2 regions of the Actibacterium sp. D185-2 genome follow, and region 2 is predicted to be linked to the other one. Evidence: riboswitches for the same ligand, from Rfam matches in the RefSeq annotation. Region 2 holds a riboswitch; the other holds the start of a gene.
What was found. A riboswitch is a leader RNA that binds a small molecule or an ion and turns the genes downstream of it on or off. The one in region 2 is predicted to bind cobalamin.
Positions count from the first base shown of each region.

Region 1: linked by a shared signal. The riboswitch ahead of ACSR1C_RS03950 (TonB-dependent receptor plug domain-containing protein) and the one ahead of ACSR1C_RS04590 (DUF1636 family protein) in region 2 are both predicted to bind cobalamin.

Region 1 covers NZ_JBPWNX010000002.1:90,178-94,539, reverse strand. The annotation lists gene ACSR1C_RS03955 (ABC transporter substrate-binding protein) at 1-446, opposite strand, end outside; gene ACSR1C_RS03950 (TonB-dependent receptor plug domain-containing protein) at 421-2,268, opposite strand; cobalamin riboswitch at 2,407-2,610, opposite strand; gene ACSR1C_RS03945 (permease) at 2,728-3,282, shown strand; gene ACSR1C_RS03940 (hypothetical protein) at 3,279-3,767, shown strand; gene cbbR (LysR family regulator CbbR) at 3,774-4,362, opposite strand, start outside.
Region 2 covers NZ_JBPWNX010000002.1:212,861-217,222, reverse strand. The annotation lists gene cobN (cobaltochelatase subunit CobN) at 1-128, opposite strand, end outside; gene cobW (cobalamin biosynthesis protein CobW) at 135-1,169, opposite strand; gene ACSR1C_RS04590 (DUF1636 family protein) at 1,175-1,543, opposite strand; cobalamin riboswitch at 1,647-1,871, opposite strand; gene cobO (cob(I)yrinic acid a,c-diamide adenosyltransferase) at 1,912-2,532, shown strand; gene ACSR1C_RS04580 (cobyric acid synthase) at 2,812-4,257, shown strand; gene cbiB (adenosylcobinamide-phosphate synthase CbiB) at 4,346-4,362, opposite strand, start outside.

The DNA of each region.
Region 1 (4,362 bases), 120 kb from region 2:
AGCGCGCGGGCCTGCGCCTGCCGGTCCAGCAGATCGCCCATCGCCAGCAGGTGATCGCGCACATCCTGCAAGCTGCGCTCGGGCGGGAATTCCACCACCTCGACCCCCAGCCGGCGCAGCATCCGCACCGCCGGGCGCGCGGTATAGCTGCCCGCCAGCACCAGATCGGGGCGCAGCAGAAACACCTCTTCGGCACGACCGTGGTTGACGGGATAGGCACGCGCCTGCGCGGCCATGGCCGAGCTATGCGGATCCTGCCCCAGAAACGACACCGACACCAGTTGCCCCGGCGCGGCCAGCAGCATCGCCAGTTGGTCGGTGCAGACATTCAGGGACACCACGCGCTCGGGCGGGGCGGCGGACGCCGAAAGGGCCGCGCCAAGCCAAAGGCCCAGCGCGGCGGTCAGCGCGATTATGCGCTCAGAAGCTTTTGCGCAGCCCGACATAGAACGCCCGATCCGTGGTGCCATAACCGGGCACCACCTGATATTCCTCGTCAAACAGGTTCTCGACCCGCAGATAGGCCGCGGTGCTGTCGTCGAACGCATAGGTGAAGGCCGCGTCGAACACCGTCATGTCCGGCAGCGCCGCCCGGTCGGCGCCGTGCAGCGCGGTCAGCGTCGCGTTCAGCACCGGGGTCACATCATAGGACGCGGCCAGCGACAGCAGATGGCGCGGGGTCGAGGTCAGCCAGGACGAGCTGTCCAGCACCGCCGACCCCGAACTGTCGGTATAGGTATAGGCGCCCGCCAGCTCGACCTCTTCGGTCACGCTCCACGCCCCCGACAGTTCCAGCCCCGAGCGGCGGGTTTTGCCATCGGCCTGGACATAGGTGTAGGTGGTATAGCTGTAGTCGATCAGATCCTCGGCCTCGATATAAAAGGCCGTCGCCTTGACCACACCCCGATCGCCATAGCGTTTCTCGACACCGATCTCGGCGCTGACGCTGGTTTCGGGATCCAGATCGGGGTTGCCGGAATAGACATCGTACAATTCGTAATTCGACGGCGCGCGAAAGCCGTTGGCCAGGCTGGCGCGGAACAGCAGATCCTCGCGCGCGCGGTACACGCCGGCCAGCCGCCCGGTGACGTAATCGCCGAATTCCGAATGGTCGTCATAGCGCAGGGTGGCGGTCACATCGGCCCGCTCCGACGGGGCGAAACTGACTTCGCCGAAGGCGCTGTTGACCGTGCTGTCATAGCCCGAGCTGCCAAAGCCGAAATCGTTTTCATAGGTTTCCTCGACGCTTTGCGCGCCAAAGACCAGCCGCGCCGCCGCGCCCAGATCGGTAGCACCGCGATAGCCGATGGTGCGGCGTTCGCCGACATAGTCGTATTCGAACGGGCCAAACATGTTGGTGCCGGTCAGCTCGCGGTCGATGTCGAACCAGGCCAGTTCCACCTCGTGATCGACCGCGCCGGTGGCGAATTGCACCGCGCCGCGCAGGCCCTTGCTCAGGTTGGCGGTCACCTCGTCGGGGGTGCCGTCGACCGGGCCGCTTTCGTCATAGTCGTATTCGGCATCCTCATAAAAACCCGAGGCGATGAATTTCACCCCGTTATCCAGCACGTATTCGCCGTAAAAGCTGAACCGGTCGGCGCTGAACCCGTCTTCCTCGGTGTTGCCGTCGTTTTCATCGGCGGCCGAATAGCCATCGGTTTCGATATGCGACAGGGTGAAGGCCAGTTCGTGATCCGCACCACGGGCGGCGAAGCTGTAGCTGCCCTTCACGGTGTCATAGCTGCCATATTCCAGCCCCACCGATTGTTCGACCCCGTCGCGGGTGGCGCGTTTGGTGGTGATGTCGATCACACCGCCGATCGCCTCGGACCCGTAAAGCGCCGATTGCGACCCCTTCAGCACCTCGATCCGGCTGATATCCATCGTGGTCAGGCTGCCGAAATCGAAAGCCACCTGCGGGCCCGAGGGATCGGACACGTCGATGCCGTCGACCCGCACCGCGATATTGGTCTGGCTGACGCCGCGGATGGTCAGGCCGGTCTGGCCGCCCAGCGGGCCGCGGCTGCGCACACTGATGCCGGGCAGACGCGCCAGATAATCCACCACGCGGGTCTCGGCGGTCTGGTCCAGCTCTTCTTCGGTGACAATCACCACCGACGGGCCGCTGCGGTCGGCGTCGGTGTCTTCCAGATTGGCCGATGCGGTGATCTTGTCCAGCAGGATCACTTCCTGCGCATGGGTGGCCGGGGCCGCCAGTGCGGTCAGCAGGGCGCCGGTGGCAGTGGTGGCAAGCAGTTTGACGGTCATATCCTAGCCCTCGTCCGGGACGGGTCTGTGCCCGTCCGTCTTTGTCGATATGTCTTCGGGAAAGGGCATGGCCCCGCCGCAGACGGTGAAACGTCACCACTGCGGTCTGGCCGCCTCCGCTGCGCGCCCCGCGCCCCGGAAAGGGTGATCACCTCGGCAGGTCTCCTGGCTAGCGGGTCACAGCTTGGCTGGCCTTCCCGGGGGTCCTATGGCCCCAGTGGCATTGTCAGCCTTGCTCTCCGCCTACAGTTGCGGGGGCAGCCGCGGAATGGCCCGAATGGGCGTCACCGCGTTCCCTTTTCATCCACCCCGAAGGGGGGAACCGAAGTGAGACGGTCCTTAGCGCATCGCGGCCCCGAGTCAAAGGCCAAATCCGGGCCGGGCCGCACGACGGGGCGCAAAGCCCGCCATGCCACATCTGAAATTGCGCCGGGTCGCGTACCGTGCCAAAGCTGACCCATGCAACCTGATCCGCCGCGCCCCGGCGCCAGCACCCCGCACAAGATGATCGACGGCAGCCTGCTGTTCATCATCGCCATCGCCGTCCTGTCCGGCGCCGCCGTCTGGTGGCAAAAGGGCAGCGCGGTGTTCTGGCATATCTTTCTGACCGAAACCGGGTTCACTCTGGCGCTTTTGCCCAAGATTCTGGCCGGGGTCCTGCTGGCCTCGATCCTGCCCATGCTGATCTCGCGCGAGCGGATACAGGCGCTGATCGGCCCCGACAGCGGGCTGCGCGGGCTGATCATCGCCACGGTGGCGGGCGCGGTGATTCCCGGCGGACCCAGCGTGACCTATCCGCTGACCATCGGGCTGATGGCGGCGGGGGCCGATCTGGGCGCGGGCGTGGCGCTGGTGTCGGGCTGGGTGCTGCTGGGGCTGAACCGCACCCTGATCTGGGAGCTGTCCTTTCTGCCCGCCGATTTCGTCGCCCTGCGCATGGCGCTGTCGCTGCCCGGCCCGGTGCTGCTGGGGCTGGCGGTGCGGTATTTCTGGGCGGCGGGGCGGCGCGCATGAATATCCTGATCGGCACCGTTCTGCTGTGGGCGCTGGCGCTGGTGCTGCTGCGCCGCCTGCGCGCGACCCATCCCGACATGATGCCCGCAGTGATCGCCCGCACCCGCGCCACCACCCTGTTCATGGTGCCGCGCATCTTTGTCGGGCTGGTCGGCGCGGGCTTTCTGGCCGAGCTGCTGCCGGTCGACCATATCGAGCGATTGTTCGGCGCCAGTTCGGGCCTGACCGGGGTCGCGCTGGCCACGCTGTTTGGCGCGGCCACGCCGGGCGGGCCGTTCGTGGCCTTCGCGATCGGTGCCTCGGCGCTGAAGGCCGGGGCCGGCTGGGCGCCGCTGATGGCCTATGTCACCGCCTGGTCGGTGATGAACCTGAACCGCGCCATCGCCTATGAGCTGCCGCTGATGGGGCGGCGGTTCATGCTGATCCGCTCGGCCCTGTCGCTGCCGCTGCCACTGATCCTGGGCGTGGTGATGCTGCTGCTCTGACGCCGGTCACACCGGCAGGAACGCGCCGTTCTGATCGGCGATGAACCGTTCGACCCGCTGCCCGGCGGCGCTGAGCGCCACCTCGGCCGGATGCAGCAGGAACCATTGCCGCAACAGCGGCAGCCCCTCGGCCCGAAGCTCGACCAGACGGCCCGAATGCAATTCCTCGGTCACCGTATGGCGCGAAATCAGCGCCAGCCCCAGCCCCGCGATCACCGCCTGCTTGATCGTCTCGTTGGTGCCCATCTCGACCATCTTGTAGGTGCGCCCCTGCCCCAGCCGGTCCAGCAGGCGGCTCATCAGGATACGTGTGCCCGACCCTTCCTCGCGCGCCAGAAAGGTTTCCTCGATCAGCGCGTCGGACGGCACCCGTTCCAGCCCCGCCAGCGGATGGCCGGGCGGCGCGATCATCACATGCGGGTGCGGCCCCAGCGGGATGGCGTTCACCACAGGCGTGCGCGGCGGGCGGCCCATGATCGCCATGTCGATCGCCCCGGTCTGAAGTGCGGCCACAATCATGTCGCGGTTGCCGATTTTCATCAGAACCTCGATCTTCGGATAGGCCTTTTGCAACTGCGCCACCAACCCCGGCGCG
Region 2 (4,362 bases):
CCTGCCGCGAAGGCGCCAAGGTCGCTGTCGGAAAACGACAACACCACAAGATCAGAGGGCGCCTGCCCCAGATCCTGCGGGATATCGGTTTCCCCTAGCCCATGACTTTCGCGAAAGACGACATGCATGCCGGATCAGCCCCCAAGCACGGAGCGGATGGCGGCCTCGTCGATGTGATCATGCTCGGCGATCACCACCAGTTGCGACAGGCGGGGCGCCTCGCCCCAGGGCCGATCATATTGCGCGCGCACCCGCGCCCCCACGGCTTGAACCAACAGTCGCATCGGTTTGTCCGCCACCGCGACATAGCCCTTCACACGCAGGATATTCTGCTCATTCGCCAGCCGTTCGATGGCCGCCATCAGCGCCGCCGGATCGGCAATCTCGGCCAGCGTGATCACCAGGCTTTCGAAATCATCGTGTTCGTGATCGTCATCAGCGTCATGATGGCTGGGACGGGCCGCCAGATCATCCTCGGCGGCCGCGTTCAGCCCCAACAGCACAAGCGGGTCGATCACGCCTTCGATCACCGGCAGGATCGGCCGCGGGCGATGCGCCTCGGCTGCGATCATGCCGCGGGCCCTGGCGACGCCGTCCTCCCCTGCCAGATCGGCCTTGGACAACAGCACGATGTCGGCGCAGGCGATCTGGTCCTCGAACACCTCCGACAGGGGGGTGTCGTGATCGAGGGACTCGTCCGCCGCGCGTTGGGCCTGAACGGCGGTCGGGTCCGGGGCGAACTGGCCCTTGGCCACGGCCTCGGCATCGGCCAGGGCGATCACCCCGTCCACGGTGATGCGCGAACGGATCGCCGGCCAGTCGAAGGCCTTGAGCAGCGGTTTCGGCAGTGCCAGCCCCGAGGTTTCGATCAAAATATGGTCGGGCGTCTCGGGCAGCGCCATCAGCGCCTCCAGGGTCGGGATGAAATCATCGGCCACGGTGCAGCAGATACAGCCATTGGCCAGTTCGACGATGTTTTCGGCCGGGCAGGATTGGTCCGCGCAGGATTTCAGGATATCGCCATCCACCCCGGCAGTGCCGAATTCGTTGACAAGAACCGCCAGCCGTTTGCCCTGCGGATTGGCCATCAGGTGGCGGATAAGCGTGGTCTTGCCCGCCCCCAGAAAACCGGTAATCACGGTGACGGGAATTTTCGACAGATTGGACATGAGGCTTACTCCTGCGGGGGGATGCGGGCGATGGATTGCTTGCGAAACACCTCGGGGCGCGCGCGCCAGGGCACGAGGCCGTCATCGGTCGCCGAATAGGCCGCGATGCCGGCCAGGATGTCACCGAGGTGCTGTTCGGGATCGAGATCGCCATACACATAGCTCCAGCGCCGCGCCCCGCCGCTGAGCACGATCGCACAGCCCCGCGAACAGGCCGACAGGCATTCGACCGGGCGCAGGGAGACCCCCTCGGGCAAGCCATGGGTGGCGAGGGCATCGAGCAACCGGGCGCCTGGGCGCGGCTCTTCGGTGCCGGGGTCCCCGCCGGCCACCCGGCGGCATGTGGTGCAAACGGTAAGTACTACTTCGGCCATGCAGCCCGTCCCTGTGGTTCGGCTGCAGGGGGGATCGGGCCAACAGAGAACGCCACAGCACAGGCATCTTCCGAAGCCGGCCGCGACACACCCCGTTCGCCCGTTGCAATACGTCGTGTTGGCAGGTCTCCCGGCTTGCGGATGTCGGGGCCTGGGGCCCCGGCGGTCTGCCCACCTTCCCGGCCCATGCAGGGCCAGTGGTCGGGCGACCTCTCCGGTCACGGTCGCGGGGGCGGCTGCGCTTCGGCCCTTGACCGGGGACGGTCACGGAGCTTATCGCATTCCCTCTTCGCCTGTCCTGGGACAGGAACCAACGAGGACCCCTCTGCGGCAAAACCACTTGCCTTGTCAAGCGAAGGAAACGTGCCATGACCGACACCCCGCCCAGCGACGAAGCCCGCCATGCGGTTAAAATGGCTAAGAAAAAAGCCGCCCGCGACCGGATGATGGAAAAGAAGGACGGCGAAAAGGGGGTGATCATCGTCCACACCGGACCCGGCAAGGGAAAATCTTCGTCCGGCTTCGGGATGATTCTGCGCTGTATCGCGCATGAGATGCCCTGCGCCGTGGTGCAGTTCATCAAAGGCGCCTGGGATACCGGTGAGCGGCGGTTGATCGAAGGCCGGTTTTCCGATCTGTGTCAGTTCCACGCCATGGGCGAGGGGTTCACCTGGGAAACCCAGGACAAGGCGCGTGACATCGCGATGGCCCGCAAAGGGTGGGAAAAGGCCAAGGACCTGATCCGCGATCCCGGGATCAGGATGGTCCTGCTGGACGAGATCAACATCGCCCTGCGCTATGACTATCTGGACATCGCCGAAGTCGTGGCGTTTCTGGAAACCGAAAAACCGCCGATGACCCATGTGGTTCTGACCGGGCGCAACGCCAAGGAAGAGCTGATCGGGATCGCCGATCTGGTGACCGAGATGACCCTGGTCAAGCACCCGTTCCGGTCCGGGATCAAGGCGCAGCCGGGCGTCGAGTTCTGATCCGGGCCAAGGGGGCGCCGCCCCCCGCGGCCGATGGCCGCTCCCCCCGAGGTATTTGGACCAAGATGAGGGAAAGATTTTGTTAAGGATGGGTCTGCATACTGGACATGCGGTACAGGGAGAGGTCCCGATGACCGCCCAAGGTGAAGGAAGCACCGCGTCCCGCCTGCTCAGGCGGCTCGGGACGCGGTGCGGCACACTTGCCCATTTCATCTTGGCGAAAAATACCTCCGCCGGAGGCTCCTGCGGGTTGCGTCGGGAACAAGGCGGGGGGGCGGAATGACCGCGTTGATGATCCAGGGGGCGGGATCGAACGTCGGCAAGTCGTTGCTGGTGGCCGGGTTGTGCCGGGCGGCGCGGCGGCGCGGGCTGCGGGTGGCGCCGTTCAAGCCGCAGAACATGTCGAACAATGCCGCCGTGACCGCCGACGGCGGCGAGATCGGGCGGGCGCAGGCCTTGCAGGCGCGGGCCAGCGGGCTGGAGCCGGTGAGCGACATGAACCCTGTTCTACTGAAGCCCGAAACCGATGTGGGCGCGCAGGTGATCGTGCAGGGACGGCTTTTGACCACAACGCGGGCGCGTGATTACTGCTCGTTGAAGCCACAACTGCTGGCACGGGTTCTGGAGAGTTTCCAGCGGCTGCGCGCGGACAACGATCTGATGATCGTCGAAGGTGCGGGCAGCCCGGCCGAGGTTAACCTGCGGGCGGGCGATATTGCCAATATGGGGTTTGCCCGTGCGGCGGATGTGCCCGTGGTTCTGGCCGGAGATATCGACCGTGGTGGGGTGATCGCGCAGATCATCGGCACCCAGGCGGTTCTGGACCCCGGTGACAACGCCATGATCGCGGGATTTCTGATCAATAAGTTCCGGGGCGATGTCTCGTTGTTTGACGATGGCTATGCGCTGATCGCGGCGCGCACCGGCTGGCCCGGATTCGGGGTGCTTCCATTCTTTCCCGACGCGGTCAAACTGCCCGCCGAAGATGCGCTGGACCTGCCGCGCCGGGCGCGCGGGCGGGGTCTGCGCGTGGTCTGTCTGGCACTGTCGCGGATCGCCAATTTCGATGACCTCGATCCGCTGGCGCAGGAACCCGAGGTCGATCTGACCCTGGTCGGGCCGGGCGAGGCAATTCCGGGCGATGCCGATCTGGTGATCCTGCCTGGCACGAAGTCCACGCGCGGCGATCTGGCCTTTCTGCGGACGCAGGGCTGGGATGTGGATCTTGCCGCCCACGTCCGCCGGGGGGGCCATGTTCTGGGCATCTGCGGTGGCTATCAGATATTGGGAGAGATCATCCGCGATCCGTCGGGGATCGAAGGCGCGGCGGGCGAGACAGCCGGCTTGGGCCTGCTGAGGATCGCAACCGAGATGACCCCCGACAAGCGGCTGACCCGGGTCCGCGCAACCCATGCAGCCACCGGTGCGTCACTGCAGGGTTACGAGATCCACATCGGTCGCAGCGAGGGTCCGGATCGCGCCCGACCGTTCGCCCATGTCGATGGCGTACCCGAGGGGGCGCTCTCGTCCGATGGGCGGATCATGGGCAGCTATCTGCACGGCATGTTTGCCGAGGACGAATTCCGCCGCGCCTTTCTGGCTGGCTTTGGCGTCACCACAAGCGGGCAAAGCTACGGTGCGGTGATCGAGCAGACACTCGACGCATTGGCCGACCATATGGAACGGCATCTGGATGTGACCGGGCTGCTGGCGCTGGCCCGCTAGGACAGGACCCGTTCGCGCGGGTCGAAAGGTTGCGCCGGGCGGTGGCGCCGTCGATATTGCCACCGTGCTCGCGCATGAACCGCTTCCGTCAGAGAAGCGCCAACA